One region of the Streptomyces sp. GDS52 genome, then DNA from elsewhere that is predicted to be linked to it. Evidence: predicted binding sites of a transcription regulator. Region 1 holds the regulator's gene; the other holds the start of a gene.

The links. The regulator HspR, encoded in region 1, represses chaperone genes until heat shock. The targets are predictions, from matches to a motif close to TTGAGNNNNNNNNNCTCAA.
Region 2: a site for HspR is predicted at 5,754-5,772, ahead of lon (endopeptidase La). Genes of this name have one in related genera too.

The regions. Positions count from the first base shown of each region.
Region 1 covers NZ_CM125966.1:3,405,850-3,420,570, forward strand. The annotation lists gene ACTWJ9_RS15430 (helix-turn-helix transcriptional regulator) at 361-1,329, shown strand; gene ACTWJ9_RS15435 (helix-turn-helix transcriptional regulator) at 1,326-2,303, shown strand; gene ACTWJ9_RS15440 (helix-turn-helix transcriptional regulator) at 2,266-3,297, opposite strand; gene ACTWJ9_RS15445 (sugar ABC transporter substrate-binding protein) at 3,547-4,653, opposite strand; gene ACTWJ9_RS15450 (heat shock protein transcriptional repressor HspR) at 5,031-5,483, opposite strand; gene dnaJ (molecular chaperone DnaJ) at 5,489-6,679, opposite strand; gene grpE (nucleotide exchange factor GrpE) at 6,770-7,441, opposite strand; gene dnaK (molecular chaperone DnaK) at 7,438-9,288, opposite strand; gene ACTWJ9_RS15470 (heterodisulfide reductase-related iron-sulfur binding cluster) at 9,753-12,035, shown strand; gene ACTWJ9_RS15475 (Yip1 family protein) at 12,196-13,287, shown strand; partial or broken gene ACTWJ9_RS15480 (phosphoribosyltransferase family protein) at 13,379-13,483, opposite strand; gene dcd (dCTP deaminase) at 13,544-14,119, opposite strand; tRNA gene ACTWJ9_RS15490 (tRNA-Gly) at 14,647-14,720, shown strand.
Region 2 covers NZ_CM125966.1:2,253,496-2,268,216, forward strand. The annotation lists gene ACTWJ9_RS10050 (nitrate- and nitrite sensing domain-containing protein) at 1-38, opposite strand, end outside; gene ACTWJ9_RS10055 (protein phosphatase 2C domain-containing protein) at 458-1,243, shown strand; gene ACTWJ9_RS10060 (MarR family winged helix-turn-helix transcriptional regulator) at 1,625-2,119, opposite strand; gene ACTWJ9_RS10065 (lysozyme) at 2,336-3,163, shown strand; gene lon (endopeptidase La) at 3,260-5,731, opposite strand; gene ACTWJ9_RS10075 (spermidine synthase) at 5,905-6,618, shown strand; gene ACTWJ9_RS10080 (response regulator transcription factor) at 6,741-7,481, shown strand; gene ACTWJ9_RS10085 (HAMP domain-containing sensor histidine kinase) at 7,478-8,590, shown strand; gene ACTWJ9_RS10090 (multifunctional oxoglutarate decarboxylase/oxoglutarate dehydrogenase thiamine pyrophosphate-binding subunit/dihydrolipoyllysine-residue succinyltransferase subunit) at 8,893-12,711, shown strand; gene ACTWJ9_RS10095 (DUF6104 family protein) at 12,803-12,985, shown strand; gene ACTWJ9_RS10100 (DUF4097 family beta strand repeat-containing protein) at 13,238-14,146, shown strand; gene ACTWJ9_RS10105 (helix-turn-helix transcriptional regulator) at 14,148-14,721, shown strand, end outside.

The DNA.
Region 1 (14,721 bases):
GTTAGCTCCACGCGGTATCCGCCGGGACGGCGACCGCGTCGTCACCATCAGCCGCGCCAACGGCTCCACTCGACCAGGCGGTGTCCTGCTGCACATCGTTCGTCGCGCCGGAGAGGCCACTCAGCGCACCGAAGGCCACACAGGCGGAGAAGGCGGCAGCAAGCACCGAGCGAAGCATTCTCTTACGCATAGTCGGCTTCGTCCTCACTTGAAGGTCCCCTCTTCCCCCGTCAAGTAAGACGATGGCTCATTCGGGCACGTCATGGCCACACGATCGGTGCATCATGTTCCTGCATGTTCAGGACCCTGGGGGGTGGAGTTTTGCCATCAAATCGGACTAAAGAGACGCATCCCCATGCCATGGCGGAGTTGTGCGTGGAAGGAAGTCGTCTTTACGCGAACGCGCTCCGCATGGGACGTATCGCCCGTGCCGACGTGGAGGCCGCCCCCTGCCTGGTGGAGTTCTCCCTGCTCCATCCCGACCCCGATGACGCGAACTGGCTGCGCCCGGTTCCCCCGTCGGTCGTGCTGGCCCAGCGACTGGACCCGATAGAACGCGAGATCGCCGAACGCCGGCGGCTGTCGATGGAGCTGGCGGACGCCCTTGAGCCGTTCATGGGACTCAGCGCCCCGGTGACGGAGTCCGTCCACTCGATCACCGTGCTGGAAGGGCTGGACCGCATCAACGAGGCGCTCGACCTGGCGACCTCCCAGTGCCGACACGAGGTGCTCACCGTCCAGCCGAGCCACCGCCACCCCGAGCACCGCCTCGTCGAGGCACTGGAGCGCGACAGACCGCTGATCGAACGCGGGGTGCGGATCAAGACCCTCTACCAGCACACGGCCAGGTACAGCCCGGAGCGCATCGCCTGGGTGGAGCAGTTCCCCGACGGCAAGGTGGAGTACCGCACCATCGACGAACTGGTCGAGCGTCTGATCATCTGCGACGAGACGGTCGCCTTCATCCCCACGCGGGACGACCGGCAGGTCGCCCTGGAACTTCGCCACCCCGGCCTGGTCCGCTACCTGGTCAAGGTGTTCGAGTTCATGTGGGGCCGGGCGGTCCCGCTGAGCGCGGGCACTCCCTACGAGACCGCTCCGGACGGCCTCACGGACATCCAGCACTCCATCGCCAAACTTCTCGTGGAGGGGCACGTCGACGAGGCGATCGCGCGCCGTCTGGGCATGAACGTCCGCACGTGCCGGGCCCACATAGCAAAACTCGCCTCCACCCTCGGCAGCGGCAGCCGCGCCCAACTGGGCTACCTGATCGCCCAGTCGGGGATCCTCGAACAGGACAAGCCGAGCCGGGGGGCGGGCCGCGCATGAACGGGAACGCGCACGACGACGCATCGGCGGAGCTGTGTGAGGCGGACCTGGACCTGTACGCCCGCGCACTGCACCAGGGGCGTGTACTCGCCGACGGGACCGATGAGGCCGCGCACCTCGCAGGCCTCGGCCTCCTGGAACCCGCCCTCGACGACCCGAGCCGGTGGGAGCCCGTCGCGCCGCACATCGTCCTGCACCGGCTCCTGCGGGCCTCGACGGACCGGATCGCCGGGGAACGGCGGCGGGAGGAGCGGCTGGTCGAGGTGTTCGAGCCGCTACTGCGGGCGGGCCGACACGACGGCGTCCCGACGATACCCTTCCTCACGCTCCACAGCGGCAAGGAACGCATCGGCCGGGTCATCGACGAAGCCATGGCCGATGCCGGTGAACTCCTGACCGTCCAGCCGCACAAGAGCTACACACACCCCAAGCCGGACTTCCACGAGGCCGCGATCCGGCGCGACCAGGCCCTGCTCCGCCGCGGTGGCCGCATCCGCGCCCTCTACCAGCACACCCTTTGCCACTTGCCCTCGCTCACCGCCCGCTACGAACGGCTGACCGGTGACGTCGAGGCCCGGACGCTGGACGAGATCACCGAACGCCTCATCGTCGTCGACCGCGCCGTCGTGTTCATCCCCGCCGACGCCGACCGCACTTCGGCCCTGGAGGTCCGCCACCCGGCGCTCGTGGGGTACCTCGCCACCACCTTCGACCGCTTCTGGCGCCTCGCCACTCCGATGTACCCACGGGCGGTCCGGCGGCCCACGCTGAACGGCATCACGCCCCGTCAGCACGCCATCGCCGCGCTCCTCGTCGAAGGCCACACCGACGCCGTCATCGCGGACCGCCTCGGTATGAACGTCCGCACCGCCCGCGTGCACATCGCCAAGCTCGCGGCGACGCTGGGCAGCGGCAGCCGTGCTCAGCTCGGGTACCTCATCGCGCGCTCGGGGATCCTCGACCAGGAGGAGTGACCACCACCCGGCGCACGTCGTCCAGGCCGACCTGCGCGATCCGCACCCCCAACTGCGTACGGCTCGCCGCGCCCAGGGTCTCCGAGAGGCGGGCGATGTGCGTCCGGCAGGTGCGGACGCTGATGCCGAGGCGTTCCGCGATCACCGCGTCCTGGTGCCCCTCCGCCAGCAGCGCCGCGATGGACCGCTCCCGGTGCGAGATGCCCTCGATGCCGGTGTCGGGCAGCGGGGCGGTCAGCGGGATGGCGAGGCGCCACAGGCGGTCGAAGACCGTGCCCAGGTACTCCACGAGCGCCGGGTGGCGCAGCTCCAGCGCCATGGTGCGCTCGGAGTTGGCGGGGATGAAGGCGACCGTGCGGTCGAACAGGATCAGCCTCTCGGTCACCTCGTCCAGGGTGCGCGCCTCCACCGCGTCACCCATCAGCTCCAGGTAGGTGTGCAGGCCCTGGCCGTGCCGGGCCACATGCGTGTAGAGGTCCCGCATCCGCACCCCGCGCCCGCGCAGCGCCGTCGCCCGGTGCAGGCCCTCCGAGAGCTCCGCCTCGCGCCGGATACCGCCGGGCTGGACCGTGAGCACCTCGGTGGTGCACGCCTGCGTCGCCTCGTCCATCGCGGCCTGGATACGGGCCAGCCCGTCCAGCACCCTGATCGCCGGGCCCTCCCTGGCCGAGGGGGAGGCCGGCGGCTGGTGGCCCAGGCCGGTGTACCACTCGAACGCCGCGACGACCGAGCCCACCCGGCGCCGGCTCGCGCTGATCTCCTCGTACATCCCGCGCAGCAGCCGCGTCATGACCTCCTGCGGGGCGGTCGGCACCAGCCAGTCCATGTCGTCGGGGTCCGGGTGCAGCAGGGCGAGGTCCAGCAGACAGGGCACCGGCTCCGCGTCCCGGCGCGGCACCCGGCCGCGCCGTACGGCCCGGGAGTACACGCGGTCCCCGAAGTCGCACAGCCGGTCAGCACCGTGCGGATGCTCGTCCGTCCCGTGCCCGGCCATCGCCCCGTCCCACCCCCTGGTCCGCCACTTTCCGATGCGCCACTATGCGCGGCCGCACCCGGCTCCGCAACACGGCTCCTGTCGGCGTGGCAGCCGGAAACCCGAGAACCCTGGAACCCGAGAACCCGGAAACCCGGGGGAACGGCGGGACTCGGGACGGTGACGGAACAACACCGCCGGGGAGCACGGTGGTCCGTGCTCCCCGGCGGAACGTCCACGCACCCGGGCGGAAGGCCCGGCGGCCGGCGGCTACTTCAGGCCGACCGCGGCGCACGCCTCCTTGTACTGCGCCGTGCAGATGTCCGCCACCTTGTAGAACCCGTCGGAGATGACCGTGTTCTTGATGTTGTCCTTCGTCAGGGCCACCACGGGCACGAGCTGCGCCGGGATGTCCTTGTCCGTGGGGCTGTCCACCCGCTCACGGGTCAGCGCGTCGAACTGGATGCCCTTGCCCTGGACCCGCGCCACGGCCATCTCCGCGGCGTTGTCGGCCTCCAGCGGGTAGGACTTGTAGACACTCATGAACTGCTCGCCCGCGATGATCCGCTGCACTCCCGCCAGTTCGGCGTCCTGGCCGGTGATCGGGGGCAGCTCGGTCACACCGGCGTTCTTGAGCGCCTTGACGATGGCACCCGCCATGGTGTCGTTGGCCGAGTAGACGGCGGCGATGTTGCCCTTGCCGATCGCGTTGATCGCCTCGACCATGTTGGCCTCGGCGTTCTCCGGCGACCAGTCCTCGGTGTCGTAGGACTTGGCGATGGTGACCTTGCCCTTGAGCTCCGACAACGCGCCCGCCTTGAACTGCTTGGCGTTCGGGTCGGTCGGGGAGCCGTTCATCATGACGATCTTGCTGGTGGCCGCCCCGTCGCCGCCGAGCTTCTCCAGCAGGGAACGGCCCTGGACCTCGCCGACCAGCTCGTTGTCGAAGGAGATGTACGCGTCGATCGGGCCCTCGGCCAGCCGGTCGTAGGCGATGACCGGGATGCCCGCGTCCTTGGCCTTCTTCACGTCCTCGGCGATGGCCTTCGAGTCGACCGCGTCCAGCACGATGACGTCGACCCTGTCGTCGATCATCTGCTGCATCTGGCTCGACTGCTTGTCGGCGTCCGCCTCGGCGTTGGCGTAGGAGACCTTCCCCTTGTCGTTGGTGAGCGACTCCACCTTCTTCTTGAAGATGGGGTAGTCGAACTGCTCGTACCGGGTGTTGGCCTTCTCCGGGAGCAGGAGTCCGACCGTGATGTCGTTCCCCTTCGTGGGGCTCGCGTCGTCGCTGCTCCCTGTCGCGTTGATCACTCCGCAACCGGCAAGCATGACGGACATCGAGGTGGCGGCCACTGATATGGCGATACGACGCATGCGAGGGCTCACTTCAGGTGCGTTTTGGGCGTGGGCACAACATTGCGGCCCATGTGACTGAAAAGCCAACGCTTCAGCCACCACTGGCGTCAAGAGCAACTACTTAACGAGATGAACACGACACGGTGCGCTGAAGTCGTGAGGGGCCGGCGAAAGACTCGCACAGATCCCCTGGAGAAGCACACATCCGCTGATCACAGGCGTGCGCGGGGCGCACGGGACGGGGAGTGAGGGGATGTCAGCCGCGTGCACACACGTGAAGGGCCTGGAGGTTCGGACGAACCTCCAGGCCCTTCAGGACACTTCACTTTTCGGCCAAACGGAACTTTCCCGTCAGCCGGACCACCTGGCCGAACCACCCGGCCGGGTCGGTCGGGTCAGTCGGGCTGCTGCTGACGCTTCGGCCGCCACACCACCAGCGCGCTGGTCTGCTGCACCTCCTGATACGGCACCAGGTCCCGGCGGTACGACGCGTGCACCGCGGCCTCGCGCTGCCGCATGGTCGCCGCCGCGCCGTCCAGCGCGCCCTCCAGCTCCGCCACCCGGGCCTGCAGCGCGGCGACCTGGTTCTCCAGTTCGATGATGCGCTTGATGCCGGCCAGGTTGATGCCCTCCGCCTGCGACAGCTGCTGCACCTGACGGAGCAGCTCGATGTCACGGGCCGAGTAGCGGCGGCCCCGGCCGGCGGCACGGTCCGGCGAGACCAGCCCCAGCCTGTCGTACTGGCGCAGGGTCTGCGGATGCAGACCGGAGAGCTGAGCCGCCACCGAAATGACGTAGACCGGTGTGTCCTGCGTCAGTTCGTACGGATTGCGTCGACGGCCGTCCATCTCCATCAAGCTCCCTTCGCGGCCTGGAACAGCTCCGCCCGCGGATCCTCACCCTCGGTCGCCTCGCGATACGCCTCCAGTGCATCACGAGCCTTCCCCGGCAGGTCCTTGGGAACACTCACCTCCACGGTGACCAGCAGATCGCCGCGCGAGCCGTCCTTGCGGACCGCTCCCTTGCCGCGGGCCCGCATGGTCCGCCCGTTGGGCGTGCCGGGAGGCAGCTTCAGCGTGACCGGCGGACCGCCGAGCGTCGGGACGCGGATCTCCCCGCCGAGGGCCGCCTCCGGGTAGGTGACCGGGACGGTGACGGTGAGATTGTCGTCCCGGCGGCCGAACACCGGGTGACTGCCGACGTGCACGACGACGTACAGGTCGCCCGCCGGACCGCCGCGCTCGCCCGGTGCGCCCTTGCCGCGCAGCCGGATCCGCTGGCCGTCGCTGACACCCGCCGGGATGCGCACCTGCATCGTCCGCGAGGACTTGGCCCGGCCGCTGCCCTTGCAGATGTCGCAGGGGTTCTCCGCGATCAGGCCCCGGCCCTTGCAGTCCGGGCACGGGTCGGTGAGCGAGAAGCCCCCGCCGCTGCCCCGGGCGACCTGCCCGGTGCCGACGCAGGTCGGGCACACGCGCGGTGTGCCGTTCTTGTCGCCGGTGCCCGAACAGCCCTTGCAGGCCTGCTGGGAGGACATCCGCAGCGGGACCGTCGCCCCCTCGATGGCCTCGGTGAAGCTCAGGGTGACCTCGGACTCGATGTCCTGGCCGCGCCGGGGCTGGGTGCGCGTGGTGCCGGTGCCGCCGCGGTTGAACAGCCCGCCGAAGACGTCACCTATCCCGCCGCCGAACCCGCCGGCGCCGGCCTGGCCGCCCTGCCCGCCCTGGCCGCCTCCGAAGAGGTCACCCAGGTCGAAGTTGAACGACCCGGCGCCGCCCGCCCCCGGACCCGGCCGGAAGCCTCCGCCGCCGAAGAGCGACCGCGCCTCGTCGTACTCCTTGCGCTTCTTGGGGTCGCCGAGGACGTCGTTCGCCTCGGAGATCTCCTTGAACCGCTCCTCCGCCTTGGCGTTGCCCTTGTTGGCGTCCGGGTGGTACTCGCGGGCGAGCTTCCGGTACGCCTTCTTGATCTCGGCCTCGGTGGCGTCCTGAGGCACGCCGAGGACCTTGTAGTAGTCCTTCTCGATGAAGTCCTTGGTACTCATCCCCGACGTCCCTCCTTCCTTGCCCGCCGGGGCGGCCCGGCAGGTCCTGCCTGCCCGGCCCGCCCCGGCTTCCTCACGCCCGCTGAGGCGTCAGCCCTCCTGGGGGCCACCGGTCTCCTTTTCGTCCGCAGCCGCCTCGGTCTCCTCCTCGGCCGGCTTGCCCGGCTGGGCACCCGGCTGCGGCTCGGCCACGGCCACCCGCGCGGGGCGGATGGTGCGCTCACCGATGCGGTACCCGGGCTGCAGAATCGCCACGCACGTCGTCTCGGTGACGTCCGGGGCGTAGGAGTGCATCAGGGCCTCGTGGATCGTCGGGTCGAAGGGCTCGCCCTCCTTGCCGAACTGCTGCAGGCCCATCTTCGCCACGGTCGCCTCCAGCGACTCGGCGACGGACTTGAACCCGCCGACCAGTTCGCCGTGCTCCCGTGCGCGACCGACGTCGTCGAGCACGGGCAGGAGCTCGGTCATGAGGTTCACCACGGCGACCTCCTTGACCGCGATCCGGTCGCGCTCGACCCGGCGGCGGTAGTTCTGGTACTCGGCCTGGAGCCGCTGGAGGTCCGCGGTGCGCTCACCGAGCGCCGTACGCACCTGGTCCAGCTGGGCCACCAGCCCGGCATCGGGACCCGAGTCCCCGGCCGGGGCCGCCGCCTCCTCCGCGGAGGGGGTGGCGGCCTTCGGCTCGGCGTCGTCGGCCGGAACGCCTGAGGGGACGTCGGGCTGCTGCGACTGTTCGTCGAAGCCCGGGGTCTCCTCGGTCACGCCGCACCGTCCTTACGCTCGTCGTCCACGATCTCGGCGTCGACCACGTCGTCGTCCGCCCTGGCCCCGCCGGCACCCGCGTCGGCTCCGGCGCCGCCCGCGGCCTGGGAGGCCTGCGCGTCGGCGTACATGGCCTGGCCCAGCTTCTGCGAGACGGCGGCGACCTTCTCCGTGGCGGTGCGGATCTCGGCGGCGTCGTCGCCCTTGAGCTTCTCCTTCAGCTCGGCGACGGCGGCCTCGACCTCGGTCTTGATCTCGCCGGGAACCTTGTCCGCGTTGTCCGCGAGGAACTTCTCGGTCTGGTAGACGAGCTGCTCGCCCTGGTTGCGGGACTCGGCGGCCTCGCGGCGCTGGTGGTCCTCCTCCGCGTACCGCTCGGCCTCCTCACGCATGCGGTCGACCTCGTCCTTCGGGAGCGAGGAGCCGCCGGTGACGGTCATCTTCTGCTCCTTGCCGGTGCCGAGGTCCTTCGCCGTGACGTGCATGATGCCGTTGGCGTCGATGTCGAAGGAGACCTCGATCTGCGGGACGCCGCGCGGCGCCGGGGGCAGACCGGTCAGCTCGAACATACCGAGCTTCTTGTTGTACGCCGCGATCTCGCGCTCGCCCTGGTAGACCTGGATCTGCACCGACGGCTGGTTGTCCTCGGCCGTGGTGAAGATCTCGGAGCGCTTGGTCGGGATCGTGGTGTTGCGTTCGATCAGCTTGGTCATGATGCCGCCCTTGGTCTCGATACCGAGGGACAGCGGGGTGACGTCGAGCAGCAGGACGTCCTTGACCTCGCCCTTGAGGACACCGGCCTGGAGCGCGGCACCGATCGAGACGACCTCGTCCGGGTTGACGCCCTTGTTGGCCTCCTTGCCGCCGGTCATCTCCTTGACGAGCTCGGCGACGGCGGGCATCCGGGTGGAACCACCGACGAGAACGACGTGGTCGATCTCGGACAGCGCGATGCCGGCGTCCTTGACGACGTTGTTGAACGGCGTCTTGCAGCGCTCCAGCAGGTCCGCGGTCAGCTGCTGGAACTGGGCGCGGGTCAGCTTCTCGTCGAGGTGCAGGGGGCCCTCGGCGGAGGCGGTGATGTAGGGCAGGTTGATCGTGGTCTCGGTGGACGCGGACAGCTCGATCTTGGCCTTCTCGGCGGCCTCACGGAGGCGCTGGAGCGCCATCTTGTCCTTGCCCAGGTCCACACCGTGCCCGGCCTGGAACTGCTTGACCAGGTAGTCGACGACGCGCTGGTCCCAGTCGTCACCACCGAGGTTGTTGTCACCGTTGGTGGCCTTCACCTCGACGACGCCGTCACCGATCTCCAGCAGCGAGACGTCGAACGTACCGCCACCGAGGTCGAAGACCAGGATGACCTGCTCGTCCTTGTCGAGGCCGTACGCCAGGGCGGCGGCCGTCGGCTCGTTGACGATGCGCAGCACCTTCAGGCCGGCGATCTCGCCGGCCTCCTTGGTCGCCTGGCGCTCCGCGTCGTTGAAGTACGCCGGGACGGTGATGACCGCGTCGGTCACCTTCTCGCCCAGGTACGCCTCGGCGTCCCGCTTCAGCTTCTGGAGCACGAAGGCGCTCATCTGCTGCGGGTTGAAGTCCTTGCCGTCCAGGTTGATCTTCCAGTCGGTGCCCATGTGGCGCTTGACCGACCGGATGGTCCTGTCGACGTTGGTCACGGCCTGGCGCTTGGCCACCTCACCGACCAGCACCTCGCCGTTCTTCGCGAAGGCGACGACGGAAGGCGTGGTCCTGGCGCCCTCAGCGTTGGTGATGACGGTGGGCTCACCGCCTTCCAGAACGCTGACGACGGAGTTAGTCGTGCCCAGGTCGATGCCGACCGCACGTGCCATTTCGATTCCTCCAGCTGACTTGAGTGGAACAGACTCAAGCATGCCTGACGTCCGGCGCGGGGTCAACAGAGCTGAGTCGGGCAGACTCAACTCTTATCCGCTCCTTACGCGCAAGGAAGAGCCGGCCTGCACACCCGGGACATCGGCACCCGCACGGGAACGGCGCCGAGGCGGGCGGACACGGGGCCTCGAGCCGGCGGCCCACGAACACAGGCCTACGGACACAAGTGTGCGGCACGGATATAAGTTAGTGACGTATGCCCCGATTTACGGGGCGTGATGCGGTCACCTCCAGGGCACCTCCCAAGGCAACCCTCAGCGACTCAGATCACCCCGCGCCCGACTACAGTGCGGCCGGAGATAGGGGTAGTCTCAGACGGACTGCATAAGTTACCGCTTAGTAATGTCGGGAATCCCGTGGCAGGAGCCCCCCGACCAAACCCTCGCAGGCCCGAGGAGCCCCCATGCAACTCGCCGCGATCATCGTGTCGCTGGCCCTGGCCGTGGTCGGCGCTGCCCTGCTCGCACGCGCGACCGGCCAGTTCGTCCGGTACTTCAAGCTGGGCCAGCCGGTCCCGGCCGGCACCCGGACCGACAACCCCTACCAGCGCAGCGTGACCCTGGTGCGGGAGTTCCTCGGCCACACGCGCATGAACCGGTGGGGCGTCGTCGGCATCGCCCACTGGTTCGTGGCCGTCGGATTCCTGACGCTGCCGCCGACCCTCGCCCAGGCGTTCGGCCAGCTCTTCCGGGCCGACTGGACGCTGCCGGTGCTCGGCGGCTTCCTGCCGTTCGAGATGTACATCGAGTTCATCGGCGTGATGACGGTCCTGGGCATCCTCGTGCTCATGGCGATCCGGCTGCTCAGCCTGCCCGGCCGCCCCGGCCGCAAGTCCCGGTTCACCGGCTCGAAGATGGGCCAGGCCTACTTCGTCGAGTACGTCATCCTCACCATCGGCCTCGCCATCTACGTGCTGCGCGGCCTGGAGGGCGCCCTGCACCACGTGGACGGCTACGAGGCGGCGTACTTCGCCTCGTACCCGCTGGTGCTCGCCTTCAAGAACCTCGACGTCGGCACCCTGCAGAACCTGGTCTACCTGACCGCCATGATCAAGATCGGGACCTCGTTCGTCTGGATGATCGTGGTCTCGCTCAACACGAACATGGGTGTGGCCTGGCACCGCTTCCTGGCCTTCCCCAACATCTGGTTCAAGCGCGAGGCCACCGGCGGCACCGCGCTGGGCGCCCTGCAGCCGATGACCTCGGGCGGCAAGCCGATCGACTTCACCGACCCCGGTGACGACGACGTCTTCGGCGTCTCCCAGGTCGAGCAGTTCTCCTGGAAGGGCCTGCTGGACTTCTCCACCTGCACCGAGTGCGGCCGCTGCCAGTCACAGTGCCCCGCCTGGAACACCGGCAAGCCGCTCTCCCCCAAGCTGCTGATGATGTCGCTGCGCGACCACGCGCACGCCAAGGCCCCCTACCTGCTGGCCGGCGGCGGCAAGACGATGGAGGGCGAGGAGAAGGCGTCCGCCGAGCAGCTCAAGGACGTGCCCGCGGCGGCCCTCGCGGAGGCCGAGCGCCCGCTGATCGGCACCCTCGAGGAGAACGGCGTCATCGACCCCGACGTCCTGTGGTCCTGCACCACCTGCGGCGCCTGCGTCGAGCAGTGCCCCGTCGACATCGAGCACATCGACCACATCGTCGACATGCGCCGCTACCAGGTCATGATCGAGTCCAGCTTCCCCTCCGAGGCGGGCACGATGCTCAAGAACCTGGAGAAGAAGGGCAACCCCTGGGGCCTGGCCAAGAAGCAGCGCCTTCAGTGGCTCAAGGAGCTCGACTTCGAGGTCCCGGTCGTCGGCAAGGACATCGAGGACCTCACGGAGGTCGAGTACCTGTACTGGGTCGGCTGCGCCGGCGCCCTCGAGGACCGCGCCAAGAAGACCACCAAGGCCTTCGCCGAACTCCTGCACATCGCGGGCGTCACGTTCGCGATCATGGGCGGCGACGAGAAGTGCACCGGTGACTCCGCCCGTCGCCTGGGCAACGAGCCCCTGTTCCAGGAGCTCGGCATGGAGAACGTCTCCGCGCTGAACCTGGCCTTCGGCGAGGAGACGGACGACGAGGGCAACGTCACCGAGGAGTCGAGGAAGCCCAGGTCGGCGAAGAAGATCGTCGCCACCTGCCCGCACTGCCTCAACACCCTCGGCAACGAGTACCCGCAGCTCGGCGGCGACTACGAGGTCATCCACCACACCCAGCTGCTCCAGCACCTGATCGACGAGGGCAAGCTGATCCCGGTGACCCCGGTCGAGGGCCTCGTCACCTACCACGACCCGTGCTACCTGGGCCGGCACAACAAGATCTACACGCCGCCGCGCGAGATCATCGCCAACGTCCCGGGCCTCAGGAACGAGGAGATGCACCGCCACAAGGAGCGCGGCTTCTGCTGCGGCGCCGGCGGCGCGCGGATGTGGATGGAGGAGCGGATCGGCAAGCGCGTCAACGACGAGCGCGTCGACGAGGCCCTCGCCCTGAACCCCGACATCATCTCCACTGCCTGCCCGTTCTGCCTGGTCATGCTGACCGACTCGGTCAACGGCAAGAAGAACGACGGCAAGGCGAAGGAGTCCGTCCAGGTCGTCGACGTCGCCCAGCTGCTGCTGGAGTCGGTCAAGACGCCGCTCGACCCGGCCGGCGAGTCGGAGACGGAGAACGCCCCGGAGCCGGAGCCGGTGAAGTAGGCGCGAAGCACGTACGCGCGTAAGCGCGGAGCAGGCACGAAGCAGGCACGAAGGGGCCGCCCGGCAGGGCGGCCCCTTCGTCATGTTCACGTACGCTCCGTCCTGCGGAGGACCGCACCCCTCCGCAGGACGGAGAACGGAGCTGACCGCCCCTTAGGGGATGTCACATCTCGGCCGCAAAGGGGGCCCCGAAACCCCGGGCCCGGCCCACCACACCCCCGGAGCAGGTACGTTCGACGACGTGGCTGGATTCAGGATCGGACGCGGCCGGGACAACAACGGCGCTCCTCACGCGCAACCGCAACAACCCCCGTACGGACAGCAGACGCCGCCGGGGCCGTCGTACGGCTCCCCGCAGGCGCCTCAGCCGTACCCGCCCCAGCAGCCGCCCTACGGCAGAGGCGGCCACAGCGGCGGCGGCAACGGCGGCGGCTGGCCACAGGTGAACCGCGGTCCGGGCGGTCCGGGCGGCTACGGCGGCCATCACCGCCCCGGCGCCGGCGGCGGCCACGGCGAACCCGAGTACTTCGGCGACGGCGGCGCGTACCCTCCCGGCCCGCACGCCCCGCACTCCCCCCACGCCCCGCACGACCCGTACGCGGCCAACAACCCGGGCCACACCCAGGCCTTCTCGGTCAGCGGGGACCCCTACCTGCAGGGCGGCGGGACGCACCACGGCGGTGCCCCCGAGCCCGTGCCCGGCCCGGTCGGCCCGCCCCTGCCCTGGAAGGCCCTGCTCAAGGGCATCGTCACCGCCCCCGACCAGACCTTCCTGAGGATGCGCGACTACACGATGTGGGGCCCCGCCCTCACCGTGACCTTCCTCTACGGTCTGCTGGCGATCTTCGGCTTCGACGGCGCCCGCGAAGAGGCGATCGACGCCACCCTCACCACCGCCATACCCGTCGTGCTGATGACCGGTGTGGCCATGGTGATCAGCTTCCTCATCCTGGGCGTGGTCACCCACTCCCTGGCCCGCCAGCTCGGCGGCAACGGCGCCTGGCAGCCCACCGTCGGCCTGTCCATGCTGATCGTGGCCCTCACGGACGCCCCCCGCCTGGTCCTCGCGATGTTCGCGAGCGGCGACGCCACCTTCGTCCAGATCGTCGGCTGGATCACCTGGGTCGCGGGCGGCGCGCTCCTCACCATGATGGTCAGCCGCTCCCACGACCTCCCCTGGCCGAAGGCCCTGGGCGCCTCCGCGATCCAGCTCCTGGCCCTGCTCTCCCTGGTGAAGCTGGGCACGCTGTAACAGCGAACGGCACCCACGACACGGCACGAAGGGGCTCCCGACCCGGGAGCCCCTTCTTCGTCCCGGCCCGAGCACATGGCGGGTCCGGGCAAGCGAGCCCGCCCGCGACGAAGACACCACCGCGCGCGATACCGAGCACGACGTCCGGCCGGTACCCGTCGTCCACGACGGCCTGGGCGAGCTCACGCACGGCCACCCCGAACTGCTCGTGACCGAGGGGTCCTCCCGCCGCGGAGGGCTCTCTGTCCGCCCGCGCCTACACCTGGGTGCGGTGGAAGTTGAGGAAGGCCCGCGAGGCCGTGGGCCCGCGCTGCCCCTGGTACCGGGAGCCGTACCGCTCACTGCCGTACGGGGCCTCGGCCGGCGAGCTGAGCCGGAACAGGCACAGCTGGCCGATCTTCATCCCGGGCCACAGCTTGATCGGCAGCGTCGCGAGGTTCGACAGCTCCAGGGTCACGTGCCCGGAGAACCCAGGGTCGATGAACCCGGCGGTCGAGTGCGTGACCAGCCCGAGCCGCCCCAGCGAACTCTTCCCCTCCAGCCGCGACGCGAGATCGTCGGGCAGCGAGATGATCTCGTACGTACTGGCCAGCACGAACTCGCCCGGATGCAGGATGAACGGTTCGTCCCCCTCCGGCTCCACGAGCCGGGTCAGCTCCGCCTGCTCGACGGACGGGTCGATATGCGGGTACCGGTGGTTCTCGAACACCCGGAAGAAGCGGTCGAGGCGCACGTCGACACTGGACGGCTGCACCATGGATTCGTCGTAGGGATCGATCCGTACCCGCCCGGAATCGATCTCGGCCCGGATGTCCCTGTCTGAGAGAAGCACGCCCCGAGGATACGCAAGGCGCGCGGACCGGCCACCATCGCCGTCCCACGCGCCCACGTCCTGTTGACCCTGGCGGTCCCCCGTGCCCTCGCTTACCGCTTCTGGTACGCGACCGGCACGACGCTGCGAAGCCGCGCACAGCGCGGACACCGCAAGAGCCGGCCGGGGCCGAGTCGCTCGGCCTGCTGCATCGGGAACGAGGCGGCGGTAAACACGTGCCCATCGGCACAGCGGACGACGGTGCGCTCCATCAAGTCCAAGAGTCCCTTCCCCAAGAGCCGCGCCTGGCTTCCTGCCCTGACGCCAAAGGCACATTACGGGATCAAAGGGACGACCCTCCAGGCGGCACTCCGACCCCGCCCGGCCCTCACCACACCCCCACCGTACGCCCCAACTCCGGCCCCCCGTACCCACTTCCGCACCTCGAACGCCACCAGGCCCCCGGGACCTGAAACACCGGGGACCTGCCATGGGGTAGAGTGACCGAGCATCCGGTCACCGGTCGATTCCGGTGGTCTGGATCACGCGCGGGTGTAGTTTAATGGTAGAACATCAGCTTCCCAAGCTGAGAGCGCGAGTTCGATTCTCGTCACCCGCTCCAC
Region 2 (14,721 bases), 1.2 Mb from region 1:
GTGCGACGAGGCCGCGTCTTCTGCACCGGTGCTCGCATTCCTGACTCGTGTACCCGTGGGTCGGGGTGACGTTCCGTCAACGGACGTCCACGCCCTGCTCGTGACAGGCACCTGCGTCCTGCCCGGACCGTCGACCGCGCTGGGCCCGTGAGACGCCCCCAGCGCCTCCCGACCCTCCCAGCGCCTCTGGACGCTGGATACGCATCACCTGACCCGCCACTCGAAGGAGTGAACATCGGAGGCGAGTTGAGGGGCAAGTTCCGACACGCCCCGCAGCGGCCGTGCACGGCAGGCCGGTTGGACGTCTGCGGCGGCCGATGGCAGGATTCGCCGCCACGCGCGCCCGGAGCACGGCATTCCCACCCAAACTCGGCTCCTGACCTGCACGGTCCCGGGAAATCAGCGGCCGTGTCCGGCCTCCGGCGGTCCCTGTGGAGGCCTCGTGCAGACTAGGGGAATGCGTACTGAACTCGCCTCGGAACCCGGCGACGCGGACCGCCCCAACGAGGACTTCGCCGGTGTCGGACTTCCGGCCTCCGGGCAGGGCGGTTCACTGGTGGTACTGGACGGCGTCACGCCGCCGCGGGGCGGGGCGGGCTGCCGGCACTCCGTCCCCTGGTTCACCGCGCGGCTCGGCGGGGCACTCTCCGAACTGACCGTTTCACTCCCGGATGTCCCCCTGGCCGACCTGCTGTCCCGGGCCCTTGTGCGTACCGCTGACGCGCACGTCGAAACCTGTGACCTTTCTCACCCGCGTACTCCTCAGGCGACGGTGGTGCTGGCCCGCTGGTCACCGGAGTCCGTCGAGTACCTGGTGCTGTCCGACTCGGTCCTGCTCGTCGAGTCCCCCGACGGGGCGGTCACCCCGCTGCTGGACGACCGGCTGGCCCTGCTGCCCCGCTCGGCCCTGGCCACCGACGCGCTGGTGGACGCCACGGTGCGGAACAAGGAGGGCGGCTTCTTCACCGCGGCCGCCGATCCGTCGGTCGCGGCGCGCGCGGTCACCGGCACCCTTCCGCGTGCCGAGGTGCGCGCCCTGGCCGCGCTGACGGACGGGGCGGCGCGCTGGGTGGAGAAGTTCCGCGAGGGCGACTGGACGGAGTGTCTCGCCCTCGTCCGCAAGGAGGGGTCGCGGGCGCTGGTGGATCGCGTACGGGCCCTGGAGCGGGCGGACACGGACCGGGTGGTGCTGGGCCGGAGCAAGACGCACGACGACGCGACGGTGGTGTACGTGGAGTTCTGACTCCCCGTACACCACCCCGCCCACCCGTCACCGTCCCGCCCACCCGCACGCACCGGGCTCCCCGTGCCCGCGGGGTTTCCCGTACCCGCCAGGTCTCCCGTACGCCGGATTCCCGTACCCACCGGGTCCCCGTACGCCGGATCCTCGTACCCACCGGATTCCCGTACCCGTCGGGTCTCCCGTACCCATCTGATCCCCATACGCGCCGGGCCCCCGTACGCACCTGACCCCCCGTACGCCGCCGGGCCCGATCGCTCCGGTACGCCGAACGGTGCGCCGCTTCCCCCGAACGGCGTCCCGCTCACTCCGGTTGCCCGGATCACTCCGAGGAGCGCCCTGCGTCCCCCGGACGGCCCCGGGTCGCCCCGGACGGCGCTCCGGTCACCTGTCCGTCCCGCGGTTCAGCTGGTGCAGCAGCCGGGCGAGTTCCGTGACCTCGCCGGCATCCCAGTCGGCGAGGCTGCGGGCGTAGCGCGCGCGGCGGGCCTCGCGAACCCTGCTCACCCGGTCCCGGCCCTCCGGGGTGAGGGCGACCAGCCAGGCGCGGCCGTCGGCGGGGTCCGGCTCACGGGTGACGAGCCCGAGTTCCTCCAGGGCGTGCAGCTGACGCGACATCGTCGCCTTGCCGACGCCGATGTAGGCGGCGAGTTCGGTGGCCCGCTGCTCGCCGCACTCATCCAGACGGACGAGCAGACCGTACGCGGACGGTTCCAGGTCCGGATGGACCTCGCGGGACATCTCGCCCTGGCTGGCCCTGGCGCGGCGCAGCAGCACCGTCAACTCCCTTTCCAGAGCGAGGAATCCGGGCTGTTCCACACCGCTCGCGGGCGCCTCGGACGGGGTGTCCGCCGCGCCTCCGTTTCCGCCTTCGTGCACGTCAGTTCCTGCCTCGGTTTTCCCGGTCGTCCGTGTTCCCGCCAAGTGGCGACGCCGCTGCGGCTCCGCAAGTATTTCGCAGACGCGGCCCGGCGGCGGTTTCCGAACCCCCGGGGAGCCCCGGTGAGCCCCGGGGCTCACGTCGCGGTCCGCGTGCGTCGCCTCCCTTGCGTCCCCTCCTCAAGGGTCCCGCACCACGTTCCTCGGAGACACGTCATGCCCGTGCACAGATTCGGCTTCACCCGTCTACGCGCGTTCACGACCGTCGCGGCGGTCCTGCTCGCGCTCCTCTCGCTTCCCCGCGCGACACCCGCGGCCGCGGCGGCCGCCCCCGACGTCCCCCCGCGCGGCTCCGCCCACATGGGCATGGGCGTCCTCGCCCATGACGGCCGGGACGGCACGCCCACCAGCCGCGCCACCCGGACGGAGGGCGTGGACGTCTCCAGCCACCAGGGCGACGTGCCCTGGTCGACCCTCTGGGACAGCGGGGTCAGATGGGCCTACGCGAAGGCCACGGAGGGGACGTACTACCAGAACCCCTACCACCCGCAGCAGTACAACGGTTCGTACGACGTCGGCATGATCCGCGGCGCGTACCACTTCGCGACCCCCGACAGGACGAGCGGCGCCGCCCAGGCCGACTACTTCGTCGACCACGGCGGCGCCTGGTCACCCGACGGCATGACGCTGCCGGGCGTGCTCGACATCGAGTGGAACCCCTACGGGGACGCCTGCTACAGCATGTCGCAGAGCGCCATGGTGAGCTGGATCGGCGACTTCCTGGACCGGTACCGGGAGCGCACCGGCCGGCACGCCGTGATCTACACGGCGACCAGCTGGTGGAAGCAGTGCACCGGGAACTACACCGGGTTCGCCGCCGACCATCCCCTGTGGATCGCCCGGTACGCCTCCACCCCGGGCGAGCTGCCCGCGGGCTGGGACTTCTACACGATGTGGCAGTACACCTCGACCGGGCCGACGGTCGGGGACCACGACCTCTTCAACGGCACGGTCGACCGGGTGCGGGCGCTGGCGCTCGGCTGACGCCGCCGCCTCGCGCCTCGCCCCCGCCCCGCCCGGTGACGGCCCGGGCCTCCCTCACGGGACCCGGGCCGTCGCCCTTGTGGTGGCGGACGGCGATCAAGCCGCCACCGGGACCTCCGGCACCGCGCCGTCCGCCGCCGGCGCGAGCGCCAGCTCCAGGACCTGGCGGACGTCGGTGACGGCGTGGACGTCGAGCCCGTCCAGCACCTCGGCGGGGACGTCGTCCAGGTCGGGCTCGTTGCGCTTGGGGATGATCACGGTGGTGATCCCCGCCCGGTGCGCGGCGAGCAGCTTCTGCTTCACCCCGCCGACCGGCAGCACCCGCCCGGTCAGCGAGACCTCGCCGGTCATCGCCACATCCGTGCGGACCAGCCGCCCGGAGAGCAGCGAGGCCAGAGCGGCGGTCATCGTGACGCCGGCGCTGGGGCCGTCCTTGGGCACCGCGCCCGCCGGGAAGTGGATGTGCGCGCCCCGTTCCTTCAGGTCGCCCACCGGCAGCTCCAGCTCGGCGCCGTGCGACCGCAGGAAGCTCAGCGCGATCTGCGCCGACTCCTTCATCACGTCACCCAGCTGTCCGGTCAGGGTCAGTCCGGCGGCGCCCGTCTCCGGATCGGCCAGGGACGCCTCCACGTAGAGGACGTCCCCGCCGGCGCCGGTCACCGCCAGCCCGGTGGCGACACCGGGGACGGCGGTACGGCGCTCGGCCGGGTCCTGGGCGGACTCGGGCACGTGGTGCGGCCGGCCGATCAGTCCGCGCAGATCACCTTCCGTGACGGTGAACGGCAGCTCCCGCTCGCCCAGTTCGTGCTGGGCCGCGACCTTGCGCAGCAGCCGCGCGACGGTCCGCTCCAGGGTGCGTACGCCCGCCTCACGGGTGTACTCGCCGGCCAGCCTGCGCAGCGCGCCGTCGTCGAGGCCGACCTCGTCCGCGGCGAGCCCGGCCCGCTCCAGCTGACGCGGGAGCAGGTGGTCGCGCGCGATGACGACCTTCTCGTCCTCCGTGTAGCCGTCCAGCCGGACGATCTCCATCCGGTCCGCCAGCGCCTCCGGGATGGCTTCCAGGACGTTGGCGGTGGCGAGGAAGACGACGTCCGAGAGGTCCAGCTCGACCTCCAGGTAGTGGTCCCGGAAGGTGTGGTTCTGCGCCGGGTCCAGCACTTCGAGGAGGGCCGCCGACGGATCGCCCCGGAAGTCCGAGCCCACCTTGTCGATCTCGTCGAGCAGCACCACCGGGTTCATCGACCCGGCCTCCTTGACCGCCCGCACGATCCGGCCGGGCAGCGCGCCGACGTACGTACGCCGGTGGCCGCGGATCTCGGCCTCGTCGCGGACACCGCCGAGGGCGACCCGGACGAACTTCCGGCCCATCGCGTGGGCGACGGATTCACCGAGGCTCGTCTTGCCGACACCGGGCGGTCCCACCAGGGCGAGCACGGCACCGCCGCGGCGGCCCCCGACCACGCCGAGTCCGCGCTCGGCGCGCCGCTTGCGCACCGCCAGGTACTCGGTGATGCGTTCCTTCACGTCCTCCAGGCCCGCGTGCTCGGCGTCGAGCACGGCCCGGGCGCCCCGGATGTCGTGCCCGGCGGCGCTGTCATCGGTTCGCTCGTTCCACGGCATCTCCAGCACCGTGTCGAGCCAGGTGCGGATCCACGATCCCTCGGGCGACTGGTCGGAGGAGCGCTCCAGCTTGTCGACCTCCTTGAGCGCGGCCTCGCGCACCTTCTCCGGCAGGTCGGCGGCCTCGACGCGGGCCCGGTAGTCGTCGGACTCCTCGGCGGAGTCCTTGCCGTCCTCTCCGTTCAGCTCGCGCAGTTCCCTGCGCACCGCCTCCAGCTGGCGCCGCAGCAGGAACTCGCGCTGCTGCTTGTCGACGCCGTCCTGGACGTCCTTGGCGATGGACTCGGCGACCTCCTGCTCGGCGAGGTGGTCGCGGAGCTGCTGGGTGGCGAGCTTCAGCCGGGCCACCGGGTCGGCGGTCTCCAGCAGCGCCACCTTCTGTTCGGTGGTCAGGAAGGGCGAGTAACCGGAGTTGTCGGCGAGGGCGGCGACGTCGTCGATGGCCTGGACCCGGTCGACGACCTGCCAGGCGCCGCGCTTGCGCAGCCAGGCGGTGGCGAGCGCCTTGTACTCCGTGACCAGTTCGCCGACCTGCCCGGGATTGGGGTATCCCCTGTTCGAACGGAGTTGAGAACTTGGGGAAGGGTCGGGCACGGTCTCCTCGATCCGGGCGCCCTCCACCCACAGCGCCGCACCCGGCCCGGTGGTCCCGGCGCCGATCCGCACGCGGCTCCGGCCCCGGATCAGGGCGCCCGGGTCGCCGTCGGCCAGCCTGCCGACCTGCTCGACCGTGCCCAGGACACCGGTACCGGCGTAGGTCCCGTCGATACGCGGCACCAGCAGGACCCGGGGCTTGCCCGGCGCGGACGCGGCGGCGGCCTGGGCGGCCTCCACCGCGGCACGCACCTCGGAGTCGCTCAGGTCCAGCGGAACCACCATTCCGGGCAGCACGACCTCGTCGTCGAGCGGCAGCACGGGCAGGGCGAGCGGTGTGGACTCAGCAGCCATGATCTCCCCTTCGGCAGTCAAGTTGAGCTACACCGACTCAATGCTGGTGAGCCACCGAATGTTCCCCGGACCATGTTCGCCCTCAGCGATCACCCGCGAGGGCCACGGAGGGAACTCCCGTACGGCACGACCCGCACGACCCCCCGAACGGGAAGTGCTGCCAGGATGAACGCATGACCACCCCGTACGACATTCCCGAAATCCTGGACCGCCGCGAGGGCCCGTACGGGGAGGTGGCGCTCCGCCGGCACGGCCACCTGCTGCAGATCATCGCGAACGGCTGCTTCCTGATGGACACCTCCGACGGCCGTTCGGAGCGGCTGCTGATCGACGCCGCCCTGGCCGCACTCGACGCCGCCGACACCCGCGCGAAACACGGCCCGCGACCGGGCCCGCACGTCCTCATCGGCGGGCTGGGCGTCGGCTTCTCGCTCGCCCACGCCGCCACCCAGCCCCGCTGGGGGCGCATCACCGTGGTGGAGCGCGAACCCGCCGTCATCGACTGGCACCGCGCGGGCCCGCTGCCCCCGTTCGCCGAGGTCTCCGCCCCCGCCCTCGCCGACCCCCGCACGGCGATCGTCGAGACCGACCTGGTGGCGTACGTCAAGGAGACGTCCGACACATTCGACGCGCTCTGCCTCGACATCGACAACGGGCCCGACTGGACCGTCACCGAGGGCAATGAAGGGCTCTACTCCCCCACCGGACTCCTGGCCTGTGCAAGGGTGTTGAACCCCGGCGGGGTGCTCGCGGTGTGGTCGGCCAAGCCCTCTCCGGATTTCGAAGAAACCTTGCGTAATGCCGGATTCCAGCAGGTGCGTACCGAAGAGGTCCCGGTTGCCCGGGGCGTTCCGGACGTCGTACACCTCGGCGTCCGCCCTGGATAGCAAAGGCACGGCGCCTCCCCGTACGCTGCTGCCCTGGCGCCGATCACTCAAGCGCCGATCGCAGTCATGCGCAGGAACGGATCACCCCACGGATTCCGGAAAGCACACTTCAGGGGCGGGCGATGGAGCAGACACACACCTCCCACAACGGCACGGCGGCGGCCACTCCGGGCGCACAACGCCGGGTCCTGGTGGTCGAGGACGACGCGACGATCGTGGACGCCATCGCGACCCGCCTTCGTGCCGAGGGATTCCTGGTGCAGACGGCGGGCGACGGTCCGTCCGCCGTCGACACGGCGGAGGCATGGCAGCCCGACCTGCTGATCCTCGACATCATGCTGCCGGGCTTCGACGGCCTGGAGGTCTGCCGGCGCGTGCAGGCCCAGCGGCCGGTGCCGGTCATGATGCTGACCGCGCGTGACGACGAGACCGACATGCTGGTCGGCCTGGGCGTCGGCGCCGACGACTACATGACCAAGCCGTTCTCCATGCGGGAACTGGCGGCCCGCGTGCACGTACTGCTGCGCCGCATGGAGCGGGCGGCCCTGGCGGCCACCACACCGCGCAGCGGCATCCTGCGCCTGGGCGAGCTGGAGATCGACCACGCGCAGCGCAGGGTGCGGGTGCACAGCGATGACGTCCACCTGACGCCCACCGAGTTCGACCTGCTGGTGTGCCTGGCGAACACGCCCCGCGCGGTGCTCTCCCGGGAGCAGCTGCTGGCCGAGGTCTGGGACTGGGCGGACGCCTCCGGCACCCGTACCGTCGACAGCCACATCAAGGCGCTGCGCCGGAAGATCGGCGCCGAGCGCATCCGTACCGTGCACGGCGTGGGCTACGCCCTGGAGACGCCGACGCCGTGAGCGACGGGCCCGCCGCACGGAGAGGCCCCGGGGACCGCGGTCCCCGGGGCGGTGTCCGCCCGTTCTCGATCAAGACCAAGCTGGGCGCGCTGGTCGTCATCTCGGTGCTGATCACCACCGGTCTCTCGGTGGTCGCGGTGCACACCAAGACCGAGCTGCGCTTCATCACGGTCTTCTCGATGATCGCCACGCTGCTCATCACACAGTTCGTGGCGCACTCGCTCACCGCGCCGCTGGACGACATGAACGCCGTGGCCCGGTCCATCTCGCACGGCGACTACACCCGCCGGGTGCGGGAGAACCGCCGGGACGAGCTGGGCGACCTGGCCCAGACCATCAACGTCATGGCCGACGAGCTGGAGGCCCAGGACCATCAGCGCAAGGAGCTGGTGGCCAACGTCTCGCACGAGCTGCGCACCCCGATCGCGGGGCTGCGCGCGGTGCTGGAGAACATCGTCGACGGCGTCACCGAGGCCGACCCCGAGACGATGCGCACGGCGCTGAAGCAGACCGAGCGGCTCGGCCGGCTGGTGGAGACGCTGCTCGACCTGTCCCGCCTGGACAACGGTGTCGTCCCGCTGAAGCGGCAGCGCTTCGAGGTGTGGCCGTACCTGTCCGGCGTGCTCAAGGAGGCCAACATGGTCGCCTCCGCGCGCGCGGGCATGGCCACCGGCTCCGGCAGCCACACCCGTACGGACGTCTATCTGCGCCTCGACGTCTCGCCGCCGGAGCTCACCGCGCACGTCGACCCGGAGCGCATCCACCAGGTGGTCGCCAACCTCATCGACAACGCGGTCAAGCACAGTCCGCCGCACGGCCATGTGACGGTCAGGGCGCGGCCCGGAACGCAGCCGGATTCGCTGCGGCTGGAAATCCTGGACGAGGGGCCCGGTATTCCGCGGACCGAATGGCACCGCGTCTTCGAGCGCTTCAACCGCGGCAGCGTCAATCTGCCGCACGGCCCGGGCAGCGACGGCGGCACCGGTCTCGGTCTGGCGATCGCCCGCTGGGCCGTCGATCTCCACGGCGGACGGATCGGGGTGGCCGAATCCGAGCGCGGTTGCCGGATTCTTATCACTCTTCCGGGAGCCTCTCCCACGTCAGGTTGACGTAAGGTTCGAAACCGAGCCGCAAGATCCACACGCGTTCGCCCTGACGGGCACGTGTGATCAGGCAAAGACCCGGGTCGCGAGTGCGCCGGGCCGCGGTCGACGCATGCCCGACATGTGTCTGACGCGACCCGAAGAAGTGGAACCAGGCTTGTTTCCCGCCATTTCCCCCGCCGAAACGCCCTCCGCGATGTGACTTACACGACGTTGAACGGGCCCGACCTGACCTTCCCGCTCTTGGAGGCGTAGCCTTAATTTCCGCTGTCCATCATCTTGTGAAGCGGAAGAGGGCGGTTGACGCCGTGTCGCCACAGTCCCCCAGTAACTCGAGCATCTCGACCGACACCGACCAAGCGGGCAAGAACCCCGCTGCGGCCTTCGGTGCCAACGAATGGCTCGTCGACGAGATCTACCAGCAGTACCTCCAGGACCCGAACTCGGTCGACCGGGCCTGGTGGGACTTCTTCGCCGACTACAAGCCGGGGGCGCCTCAGGCCTCCGCGCCGGTGAGCAACACGTCGACGGGGACCGCGGGCACCACGACGGCTCCGCCGGCCACCCCGGCCCAGCCGGCCGCCGCGCCCGCGCCGCCCGCCGCCCCGCAGCCCGCCGCCGCGGCGCCGGCCGCCAAGGCCCCGGCGCAGGTGCCCGCTCCGGCGAAGGCCGCCCCGGCCCCCGCCCCGGCCGCCCCCGCCAAGCCCGCCGCCGCGAAGGCCCCGGCCGCCAAGGCGCAGCCCTCCGGCGAGGCCAAGCAGGGCCCCGAGCAGGTGACGCTGCGCGGCCCGTCCGCGGCCGTCGCGAAGAACATGGACGCCTCGCTGGAGGTGCCCACGGCCACGTCCGTGCGCGCGCTCCCGGTGAAGCTCCTGTTCGACAACCGCATCGTCATCAACAACCACCTCAAGCGTGCCCGCGGCGGGAAGATCTCCTTCACGCACCTCATCGGCTACGCGATGGTCCAGGCCATCAAGGCGATGCCGTCGATGAACTGGCACTACACCAAGGTGGACGGCAAGCCCACCCTGGTGAAGCCGGAGCACATCAAGTTCGGCCTCGCCATCGACCTGGTCAAGCCGAACGGCGACCGCCAGCTGGTCGTCGCGGGCATCGAGAAGGCCGAGACGCTGAACTTCTTCGAGTTCTGGCAGGCCTACGAGGACATCGTCCGTCGCGCCCGCGACAACAAGCTGACGATGAACGACTTCACCGGCGTCACCGTCTCGCTGACCAACCCCGGTGGCCTGGGCACCGTCCACTCCGTGCCCCGCCTGATGCAGAACCAGTCGGTCATCCTGGGCGTCGGCTCCATGGACTACCCGGCCGAGTTCCAGGGCACCAGCCAGGACACCCTCAACAAGCTCGGCATCTCGAAGGTCATGACGCTCACGTCGACCTACGACCACCGGGTGATCCAGGGTGCCGCCTCCGGCGAGTTCCTGCGCGCGGTCGCGAACCTCCTGCTCGGCGAGAACGACTTCTACGACGAGATCTTCGAGGCGCTGCGCATCCCCTACGAGCCGGTCCGCTGGCTCAAGGACATCGACGCCTCCCACGACGACGACGTCACGAAGGCCGCCCGCGTCTTCGAGCTGATCCACTCCTACCGGGTCCGCGGCCACGTCATGGCCGACACCGACCCGCTGGAGTACCGCCAGCGCAAGCACCCCGACCTGGACATCACCGAGCACGGGCTCACCCTGTGGGACCTGGAGCGCGAGTTCGCGGTCGGCGGTTTCTCGGGCAAGACCCTGATGAAGCTCCGCGACATCCTGGGTGTGCTGCGCGACTCGTACTGCCGCACCACCGGCATCGAGTTCATGCACATCCAGGACCCGAAGCAGCGCAGGTGGATCCAGGACCGCGTGGAGCGCACGCACTCCAACCTGGAGCGCGAGGAGCAGCTGCGCATCCTGCGCCGGCTGAACGCCGCGGAGGCGTTCGAAACCTTCCTGCAGACCAAGTACGTCGGCCAGAAGCGCTTCTCCCTGGAGGGCGGCGAGTCCGTCATCCCGCTGCTGGACGCCGTTCTGGACTCGGCCGCCGAGTCCCGTCTCGACGAGGTCGTCATCGGCATGGCCCACCGTGGCCGGCTGAACGTGCTGGCCAACGTCGTGGGCAAGTCGTACGCGCAGATCTTCCGCGAGTTCGAGGGCAACCTCGACCCGAAGTCGATGCACGGCTCCGGCGACGTGAAGTACCACCTGGGTGCCGAGGGCACCTTCACCGGTCTCGACGGCGAGCAGATCAGGGTCTCCCTGGTCGCCAACCCGTCCCACCTGGAGGCGGTGGACCCGGTCCTGGAAGGCGTCGTGCGCGCCAAGCAGGACATCATCGGCAAGGGCGGCACGGACTTCACCGTCCTGCCGGTGGTGATCCACGGCGACGCGGCCTTCGCGGGCCAGGGCGTGGTGGCCGAGACCCTGAACATGTCGCAGCTGCGCGGCTACCGCACCGGCGGCACGGTCCACGTCGTCATCAACAACCAGGTCGGCTTCACCGCCGCCCCCGAGTCCTCGCGCTCGTCGATGTACGCGACGGACGTGGCCCGCATGATCGAGGCCCCGATCTTCCACGTGAACGGCGACGACCCGGAGGCCGTGGTCCGCGTCGCGCGGCTGGCCTTCGAGTTCCGCCAGGCGTTCAACAAGGACGTGGTGATCGACCTCATCTGCTACCGCCGCCGCGGTCACAACGAGTCGGACAACCCGGCCTTCACGCAGCCGCTGATGTACGACCTGATCGACAAGAAGCGCTCGGTGCGCAAGCTGTACACCGAGTCCCTCATCGGTCGCGGCGACATCACCCTGGAAGAGGCCGAGCAGGCACTGCAGGACTACCAGGGCCAGCTGGAGAAGGTCTTCACCGAGGTCCGCGAGGCGGCGTCGCAGCCGACGGCCGTCGAGCCCTCGGAGCCGCAGGCCCAGTTCCCGGTGGCGGTGAACACGGCGGTCACCTCCGAGGTCGTCAAGCGGATCGCCGAGTCGCAGGTCAACATCCCCGACCACGTCACCATCCACCCGCGTCTGCTGCCGCAGCTGCAGCGCCGGGCGGCGATGGTCGAGGACGGCACGATCGACTGGGGCATGGGCGAGACCCTCGCGGTCGGCTCGCTGCTCCTGGAGGGCGTCCCGGTCCGGCTCTCCGGCCAGGACTCGCAGCGCGGCACCTTCGGCCAGCGCCACGCGGTCGTCATCGACCGTGAGACGGGTGCCGAGTTCACGCCGCTGATGTACCTGTCCGAGGAGCAGGCCCGGTACAACGTCTACAACTCCCTGCTCTCCGAGTACGCGGTGATGGGCTTCGAGTACGGCTACTCGCTGGCCCGCCCGGACGCACTCGTGATGTGGGAGGCGCAGTTCGGCGACTTCGTCAACGGCGCGCAGACGGTCGTGGACGAGTTCATCTCGTCGGCCGAGCAGAAGTGGAACCAGACCTCCGGTGTGACCCTGCTCCTGCCGCACGGCTACGAGGGCCAGGGCCCGGACCACTCCTCGGGCCGCCCGGAGCGGTTCCTGCAGCTCTGCGCGCAGAACAACATGACGGTCGCGATGCCGACCCTCCCGTCGAACTACTTCCACCTCCTGCGGTGGCAGGTGCACAACCCGCACCACAAGCCGCTGGTCGTCTTCACCCCGAAGTCGATGCTGCGCCTGAAGGCGGCGGCCTCGAAGGCGGAGGAGTTCACCACGGGTCAGTTCCGCCCGGTCATCGGCGACGACTCGGTCGACCCGGCCGCGGTCAGGAAGGTCGTCTTCACCGCCGGCAAGGTCTACTACGACCTGGACGCCGAGCGGCAGAAGCGCGGCATCACGGACACGGCGATCATCCGCCTCGAGCGCCTGTACCCGCTGGCGGGTGCCGAGCTCCAGGCGGAGATCAAGAAGTACCCGAACGCCGAGAAGTACCTGTGGGCCCAGGAGGAGCCGGCGAACCAGGGTGCCTGGCCGTTCATCGCGCTCAACCTGATCGACCACCTCGACCTGGCCGTCGGCGCCGACGTCCCGCACGACGAGCGTCTGCGCCGCATCTCGCGTCCGCACGGCTCGTCCCCGGCCGTCGGTTCCGCGAAGCGGCACCAGGCCGAGCAGGAGCAGCTGGTGCGTGAGGTGTTCGACGCCTGACCGACGCCGTCACGGGTCGTTCCCGGCCGGGCCGCACCCCCTCTTCGGGGGGTGCGGCCCGGCCCGTTTGCGCGCACATATCCTTGTTCTCATGTACTTCACGGACCGTGGCATCGAGGAACTGGAGAAGCGGCGCGGCGAGGAGGAGGTCACCTTCGAGTGGCTCGCCGAGCACCTACGGACGTTCGTCGACCTCAACCCCGACTTCGAGGTGCCGGTGGAGCGCCTGGCGACCTGGCTGGCCCGGCTGGACGACGAGGACGACGACGAGTAGCGGGATTCCAGCCGCACGGGCCTTCCAGCCGCGCGGGCCCCTCGGGCGTTTCACCCCTTCTGCATGAGGACTGATCACCAGAACGAGTGTCTTGACTTTCCCCGACCGCGATATATCGTGAATTACGTGAGACGCGATATGGCGCGTCGGGGTTCTTGCGTGCCGGGCGTCCGCCGCCGGCGCCACTCCCGGTCGGCCGTCCCGTCGCCTCGCCGTCCGGCAGTCAGGCAGTCCGGCTCAGGAGGTTCCACCATGGCCGAAAGGCCCGCAAGGTCCGAAAGGTCCGTCTCGGAGGCCACGAAGCTCACCTTCGACGAGCCAGTGAGCGAACTCCGCATACGCATCGTCAACGGAACGGTGAACGTGGTGGGGACGGACGAAGGTTCCGCCCGCCTGGAGGTCTCCGAGATCGAGGGGCCACCCCTGGTGGTCACCCAGCAGGGCGGCACCCTCACGGTGGCCTACGAGGACCTGCCCTGGAAGGACTTCCTCAAGTGGCTGGACAGCAGGGGCCGGCACCGCAGCGCGGTGGTCTCACTGACGGTTCCGGCACAGGCGCGGGTCGAGGTGGGGGTGGTCGGTGCCGGGGCCGTGCTCTCCGGGGTCAAGGGGCCGGCGGTGGTGCGGGGAGTCACCGGCGACACCACTCTGGTGGCCCTCTCCGGCCCGGTCCGCGCGGACACGGTGTCGGGGAACGTCGAGGCCCAGTCCGTCACCGGTGACCTGCGGTTCCACTCGGTCTCCGGCGACCTCACCGTGGTCGACGGGTCCGGGCCCACGGTGCGGGCGGACTCGGTCAGCGGCTCCATGATCGTGGACCTCGCTCCCGAGGGCCCCACCGACATCCGGCTGGCCAGCGTCTCCGGCGAGATCGCGATCCGGCTGCCCGATCCGGCGGACGCGGAGGTCGAGGCCAACACGGCGAGCGGCGCCGTCTCCAACGCCTTCGACGGCCTGCGGGTGCACGGCCAGTGGGGCGCCCACAAGATCACCGGCCGGCTGGGCGAGGGCAACGGCAGGCTGCGGGCCACCACCGTCTCCGGTTCCATCGCCCTGCTGCGCCGCCCGCCCCGCGAGGAGGAGAGCGAGCCGCGGGACGCGCCTGCCGACGCCACGGCCCGCGGAACGACCGACGGCACGACCGACAAGAAGGTGCTCTGACATGGCCCCCGTCTTCGCTCACGGACGTCTCCGTCTCTACCTGCTGAAGCTGCTGGACGAGGCCCCGCGCCACGGCTACGAGGTGATCCGCCTCCTCGAGGAACGCTTCCAGGGGCTGTACGCACCGTCGGCGGGCACGGTCTACCCGCGCCTGGCCAAACTGGAGGCGGAGGGCCTGGTCACCCACGCCACCGAGGGCGGCCGCAAGGTGTACTCCATCACGGACGCCGGCCGCGCCGAACTGGCCGACCGCAGTGGTGAGCTGGCCGATCTGGAGCTGGAGATCCGGGAATCGGTCGCCGAACTCGCCGCCGAGATCCAGGCCGACGTCCGCGGCGCGGCCGGCGACCTGCGCCGCGAGATGCGGGCCGCCGCCGGCCAGGCCCGCCAGGGGCGGGGCGCGGGGACGGAAGCCGGACCCGGCCCTGAACCCGGCCCCGGCCCCGGCCCCGGCGACTTCACGGGCCCCGAAGAGAAGGACGCCTGGCAGGCCGCCAAGGAGGAGATGCGGCGCGCCAAGCAGGAGTGGAAGGAGCAGGCCCGGCGCGCCAAGGACGAGAGCCGCCGCGCCCGCG